Regions from separate parts of the Streptomyces sp. SID1328 genome, predicted to be linked through region 1. Evidence: riboswitches for the same ligand, from Rfam matches in the RefSeq annotation. Region 1 holds a riboswitch; the other holds the start of a gene.

Region 1 (3,321 bases):
CCTCCAGATATCCCAGGACGACTGGGACAAGTACGGCGGCACGCAGTACGCGGCCAGCGCCGACCAGGCCAGCCGTTCGCAGCAGATCTCGGTGGCCGAGAAGATCCTGGCCGACCAGGGCACCACCCACTGGGCCACCTGCGCCCTGCTCGCCGGACTGACCTCCAACTCGGGCTCGGTGGACGTCGACACGGGCGTGAGCGAGTCCCCGTCCGCCGGCCAGGGCGCCCCGGGCAAGGACGCCGGCAAGTCGAGCGAGACCCCTGAGACGGGTGCTTCGTCCGATGGTTCCGACTCGTCCGGACTGGGTAATTCCTCCCCGTCGTCCGACTCGTCCGACTCCTCCGCCAAGGAGACCGGCAAGCCGTCCCCGAGCGCGAGCGAGAAGGACGCCGCCGGCGACGCCCAGAAGGACACCGGGGCCTCCCGCTCCGACGCGTCCGCGCCCCCGGCCGCCGGGCACGGCTACCGGGACGGCGGTTCATCCTCCAGCGCCCCCGCGGCGGAGGACGACGAGTCGTGGGAGGACGGCGGCTCCTGGAGCCTCGTCGACACCGGCGACCTCGGCGGCGGCCGTCACCGCGGCGGCAGCGCCGACGAGAGTGTGACGGCAGGTCAGCACACGGCCGCCACGGGCCGCCACGCCACCGCCTCGCCGGGCACCTACACCGTCCGCGACGGTGACACCCTCGGCTCCATCGCCGACTCCCTCGACGTGGACGGCGGCTGGGAGGCTCTCTACTCCGCGAACAAGCAGGCCCTCGGCGCCGACCCGAACCATGTCGACCCGGGTCAGACCCTGAAAGTGCCGGGCGAATAGGACTGCGAATAGCGGCATTTGACGCCCCGCTATCCTCTTATATGTCCTATTTGGCGAAAGTGTGGGATGACTCTCAGAAGACCCGATCGTCTTTGAATTTCGCCGCGAGGCATGTCTACGGTCGGGACCGCTCGTCACCACGAGCCCCCGTGGCCGCAACGCCGAATCCTGCCAGCGGCCGTCGGGGACAACCGTCGCGTCAAGCGCCGTAGGCAGGAGCGGGGGACCCAAGGTAGGTGCCCGAACCGGTGTCTGACACCGGGACGGGCTTGGGGTGGAGCCACGCCTTCCGGAAGTACCGGGGAGGGGTGGCCGGGCAACTCAACCGGCCCGAACCCGACAGCTCACCTCGCAGGCGTCGGTGAGGGGATCGATCCATGCTGTTTTCCAGCAAGGGCAAGCACCGTCGCCCGTCCAAGACCGTCCGTGTCCTCGCGCTCGCCGGTGTCGCCGGCGCGGCCGTCGCGGGCCCGGTGATGGCGTCGGGCAGCGCCTCCGCCGCCACCGGTTCCGAGTGGGACGCCGTCGCCCAGTGCGAGTCGGGCGGCAACTGGTCCATCAACACCGGCAACGGTTACTACGGCGGGCTCCAGTTCTCCGCCTCCACCTGGGCCGCGTACGGCGGCACGCAGTACGCCGCCACCGCCGACAAGGCGAGCAAGGGACAGCAGATCACCGTCGCCGAGAAGGTGCTCTCCGCCCAGGGCAAGGGCGCCTGGCCGGTCTGCGGCACGGGTCTGTCCAGCGCGTCGTACGGCGGTTCCGCCGCCCCGGCGAGCCCGGCTCCGTCCACGGACACCAAGACGGAGGACAAGGCCGCGGCCGACACCTCCGGCCGCGCTGCCGACGACCAGGCCGCCTCCCGCTCCACCGAGCGTCCGGACGCGAGCAAGACCGTCACCACGCCGACCGGTGGCAAGGTCAAGAAGGGCGACGGCGAGTACAAGGTGGTCAAGGGCGACACGCTCAGCTCGATCGCCGCGAAGCACAAGGTCGAGGGCGGCTGGAAGAAGCTGTTCGACCTGAACAAGGACATCGTCGAGAAGGCCGACTTCATCTTCCCCGGCCAGATGCTCCACCTGAAGTAACCGCGACCCGCTCGGCGGCCCGGTCCCCGAACCGTCCGGCCCCCGAGCTTCCGGTCCCCTGACGGACCCCCCGCCCCGGTGCGCGTTCCCCCCGCGCGCCGGGGCGGTGCGCGTTCCGCGGCCGGCCCGTCCGGCGCACCGGCCCGCGCGGCGGGAACCTTTGCCCAGAACCCTTTGTTCCGGACGGGAACAATGGGTACCGTCTCCCTGTCCCACCCCGTCCACGAGGCGGTCGGTCGACGGCCGACGCCCCTGGGACGGTTAGGCTCTAGAGGCAAGGCATGCCATCCGGCGCACGCCCCGCACTCATCGCGTCACATCCATGAAGGAGATGCTCGTGCCGTCCATCGACGTCGTCGTAGCCCGGGAAATCCTGGACTCCCGAGGCAACCCCACGGTCGAGGTCGAGGTCGGCCTCGACGACGGCAGCACGGGTCGTGCCGCCGTCCCGTCCGGCGCCTCCACCGGTGCCTTCGAGGCCATCGAGCTGCGTGACGGTGACCCGAACCGCTACCAGGGCAAGGGTGTCGAGAAGGCCGTCCTCGCCGTCATCGAGCAGATCGGCCCGGAGCTCGTCGGCTACGACGCCACCGAGCAGCGCCTGATCGACCAGGCCATGTTCGACCTGGACGCCACCGACAACAAGGGCTCGCTCGGCGCCAACGCCATCCTCGGCGTCTCCCTCGCCGTGGCCCACGCCGCCTCCGAGGCCAGCGACCTGCCGCTCTTCCGCTACCTGGGCGGCCCCAACGCGCACCTGCTCCCGGTGCCGATGATGAACATCCTGAACGGCGGCTCGCACGCCGACTCCAATGTGGACATCCAGGAGTTCATGATCGCCCCGATCGGCGCGGAGTCCTTTTCCGAGGCGCTGCGCTGGGGCACCGAGGTCTACCACACCCTGAAGAAGGTCCTGAAGAGCAAGGGCCTGTCCACCGGGCTCGGCGACGAGGGCGGCTTCGCCCCGAACCTCGGCTCCAACCGCGAGGCCCTCGACCTCATCCTCGAGGCCATCAAGGAGGCCGGCTACGCCCCCGGCGAGCAGATCGCCCTCGCGCTCGACGTCGCCGCGTCCGAGTTCTACAAGGACGGCACGTACCTCTTCGAGGGCAAGGAGCGCTCCGCCGCCGAGATGACGGAGTACTACGAGGAGCTGGTGGCCGCCTACCCGCTGGTCTCCATCGAGGACCCGCTGTTCGAGGACGACTGGGCGGGCTGGAAGGTCCTCACCGACCGCATCGGCGACAAGGTGCAGATCGTCGGCGACGACCTGTTCGTCACCAACCCCGAGCGCCTCGCCCGCGGCATCGAGGAGGGCGTCGCCAACGCCCTGCTGGTCAAGGTCAACCAGATCGGCTCGCTGACCGAGACCCTGGACGCCGTCGAGATGGCCCAGCGCAACGGCTACAAGTG
Region 2 (3,321 bases), on a different contig from region 1:
GCTCCTGACCCAGTCTGACCAGGCCGCGCAGCACCTTCAGATGGGCCTCGGTGCGCCGCTGGGCGGCCCGCGCGGCGCCGAGCGGCTCCAGCAGCAGGCGCATCTCCAGCAGGTCGGCGGCCTCCTGCTCGGTGGGCTCGGCCACGCAGGCGCCCGCGTGGCGCCGGGTCACCACGAAGCCCTCGGCCTCCAGCGTGCGCAGTGCCTCGCGGACGGGGACGCGGGAGACGCCGTAACGGCGGGCGAGGACCTCCTCGGTGAGCCGGCCGCCGCGCTCGTGGATTCCGGCGACGATGTCGTCCCGGATCGCCGTGCACACCGAGTGCGCCGGAATACGCATGACCCACCTCCGCCTTAATACCCGAGAAACGCCGACGACAGCGCTTGTCCCGTGACTCTATGGCAATGCGCGAGGATTTCCGACGGCCTACCGGAATCCATGGCTATTTTTTGGACAGCGCCCGGAGGAAAGCGCACAGCGAAAAGCCCCGGCCGGGTGGGCCGGGGCTTTCACGGGACCGGAGCGGTCAGACGTTCACGCCGTGCTTGCGGAGGTAGGCGACGGGGTCGACGTCGGACCCGTAGTCGGGGCCGGTACGGGCCTCGAAGTGCAGGTGCGGGCCGGTGACGTTGCCGGTGGCGCCGGACAGGGCGATCTGCTGGCCCGGAATGACGCGCTGGCCCACGCTGACACCGATGGACGACAGGTGGCCGTACTGGGTGTACATCCCGTCGGCCATCCGGATCACGATCTCGTTGCCGTACGCGCCGCCCCAGCCGGTGGAGACCACGGTGCCTGCGCCGGCCGCGTGGACCGCGGTGCCGCTGGCGGCGTGGAAGTCGATGCCGGTGTGGGAACCGGAGGACCACAGCGAACTGGAGGCCTGGTAGGCGGTGGAGACGTAGGAGCCGGTGATCGGCATGACGAAGGAGTTGAGGCGCTCGCGCTCGGCCTTGCGGGCGGCGCGCTCCTTGGCCTCGCGGGCCCGCTCGGCGGCGGCGCGCTCGGCGGCCTCCTCGGCGGCCTTGCGCTCGGCGGTCGCCTTCTGAGCGGTGGCCTGCGCGGCGATCTCGTCGGCGAGGGTGTCGCTGACGGCGATGACGGGGGTGAGGCCGGTGTTCTCGACGGAGTTGTCCGCGGCGAGCGCCGGGGAGGCCGCGAGGGTGCCGACGACACCGGTGGTGAGAGCCGCCACACCGGCCGCCGTTGCGGTGGTGCGCTTGACCCGGCCGGGCTTGCGGTGCTTCCCGGTGGCGCACATGAACGCCATGAGCAGGCTGTTCCTTTCCTTCCCTCTCGCCTACCGGGTTAGCTGACGGGTTCGGAGCAGGAAGGTCTCCTACGGCCGCCCTCGCTCGCGCGCGGGCGCCCGATTCACCCCAGGGACTGCGTGGGTCCCCGGCTCCCCCTGCGGGGGACTCGGCGATGGCTGTCCGGTGCCGCGGGCGCGGCGCACTGCCTGACGAACAGCCCGGAAGAAGCTAAAGGGGACGGGAGCGGATCTTCAAACGGGTCCGGGCTTTTGTAGTGCATCCCACACGTCAGAGGGGTAACCTCCGCCCCAATCCGGACATTTGTTGACCGCTGTTCGAGGGCGCTCCCGAACACAGCGGTGGGCCCTGACGACTTGCGCGCCGTCAGGACCCACTCGCGTGCGGCTACTCTGCCGAGACCACCTTGACCTCGCCGATGCCGAGCGCCTCGACGGGCTCCTTGATCTGGGCGGCGTCGCCGACGAGGACCGTGACCAGCCGGTCGGCTGGGAAGGCGTTCACCACGGCGGCCGTGGCCTCCACGGTGCCGGTGGCCGCGAGCGTGCGGTACAGCTCCGCCTGGAAGTCGTCCGGCAGGTGCTGCTCGACCTGGTCCGCAAGGGTGCCGGCTACGGCGGCGGCCGTCTCGTACTTCAGCGGGGCCACGCCGACGAGGTTCTGCACGGCCACGTCCCGCTCGGCGTCGGTCAGACCCTCGGCGGCCAGCGTGTGCAGCACCGTCCACAGGTCCGCGAGCGCCGGGCCCGTGTTCGGGGTGTCCACGGAGCCGCTGATGGCGAGCAGCGAGGCGCCGGTGCCGTCCGGGGCGGAGCGCAGTACCTGGCCGAAGGCGCGCACGCCGTAGGTGTAGCCCTTCTCCTCGCGCAGGACCCGGTCCAGGCGGGAGGTCAGGGTGCCGCCGAGGCAGTAGGTGCCGAGCACCTGCGCGGGCCACACGCGGTCGTGCCGGTCGGAGCCGATGCGGCCGATGAGGAGCTGCGTCTGCACGGCGCCGGGCCGGTCCACGATGACCACGCGGCCGGTGTCGTCGGCGGTCACGGGCGGCACCGGGCGGGCCTGGCCGGGCGTGCCGGACCAGGCGCCCAGGGTCTCGGCGAACAGCGCGTCGAGGTCGATGCCGTCGAGGTCGCCGACGACCACCGCGGTGGCGGTGGCGGGGCGGACATGACGGTCGTAGAAGGCACGGACGGCGTCCGCGTCGATCTTCTCGACGGTCTCCTCGGTGCCCTGACGCGGCCGGGACATGCGGACGGAGGCCGGGAACAGCTCCTTGGACAGCTCCTTCGCGGCGCGGCGGGCCGGGCTGGCCAGCTCGTGCGGGATCTCGTCCAGGCGGTTGCGGACCAGGCGCTCGACCTCGCTCTCCGCGAAGGCGGGGGCACGCAGGGCGTCCGCGAGCAGGGTGAGGCCCTTCTCCAGGCGGGAGGCGGGCACCTCCAGGCTGAGCCGGACGCCGGGGTGGTCGGCATGCGCGTCCAGCGTGGCGCCGGCCCGCTCCAGCTCGGCGGCGAACTCCTCGGCGGAGTCCTTGTCGGTGCCCTCGGAGAAGGCGCGCGCCATGATCGTGGCGACACCGTCGAGGCCGGCCGGCTCGGCGTCCAGGGGGGCGTCGAGCAGCACCTCCACGGCGACGACCTGCTGGCCGGGGCGGTGGCAGCGCAGCACGGTCAGGCCGTTGTCCAGCGTGGAGCGCTCCGGCGCCGGGAACGCCCACGGCTTGGCCTCGCCGGCCTGCGGCTGGGGGTGGAACTCCATGGGGGCGAGCTCGGTCACTTGGCCGTCTCCTCGTCGTCGTTGCCGGCCTCTACGGTGGCCTCGTGCTCCGGGTCGTCGGGCAGGTCGGCGTCCTCGACCGCCTCCGGGGACTTCGGCTCGTAGACGAGCACGGCGCGGTTGTCCGGGCGCAGGCGGGCCTTGGCGACCTCGCGGACCTCCTCCGGGGTCACCTCCAGGACACGCTGGACGGCTGTCAGGGCGAGCTGCGGGTCGCCGAACAGGACGGTGTACCGGCACAGTTCGTCGGCACGGCCCGCGACGGTGCCGAGC

The links. A riboswitch is a leader RNA that binds a small molecule or an ion and turns the genes downstream of it on or off. The one in region 1 is predicted to bind cyclic di-AMP.
Positions count from the first base shown of each region.
Region 2: linked by a shared signal. The riboswitch ahead of GT030_RS04195 (M23 family metallopeptidase) and the one ahead of GT030_RS07780 (transglycosylase family protein) in region 1 are both predicted to bind cyclic di-AMP.

Region 1 is NZ_WWKH01000267.1:1,622-4,942, forward strand. Features, by position in the region: gene GT030_RS07775 (transglycosylase family protein) at 1-820, shown strand, start outside; cyclic di-AMP (ydaO/yuaA leader) riboswitch at 1,015-1,193, shown strand; gene GT030_RS07780 (transglycosylase family protein) at 1,198-1,908, shown strand; gene eno (phosphopyruvate hydratase) at 2,246-3,321, shown strand, end outside.
Region 2 is NZ_WWKH01000136.1:1,873-5,193, forward strand. Features, by position in the region: gene GT030_RS04190 (GntR family transcriptional regulator) at 1-340, opposite strand, end outside; gene GT030_RS04195 (M23 family metallopeptidase) at 528-1,271, opposite strand; cyclic di-AMP (ydaO/yuaA leader) riboswitch at 1,284-1,436, opposite strand; gene GT030_RS04200 (pitrilysin family protein) at 1,660-3,048, opposite strand; gene GT030_RS04205 (pitrilysin family protein) at 3,045-3,321, opposite strand, start outside.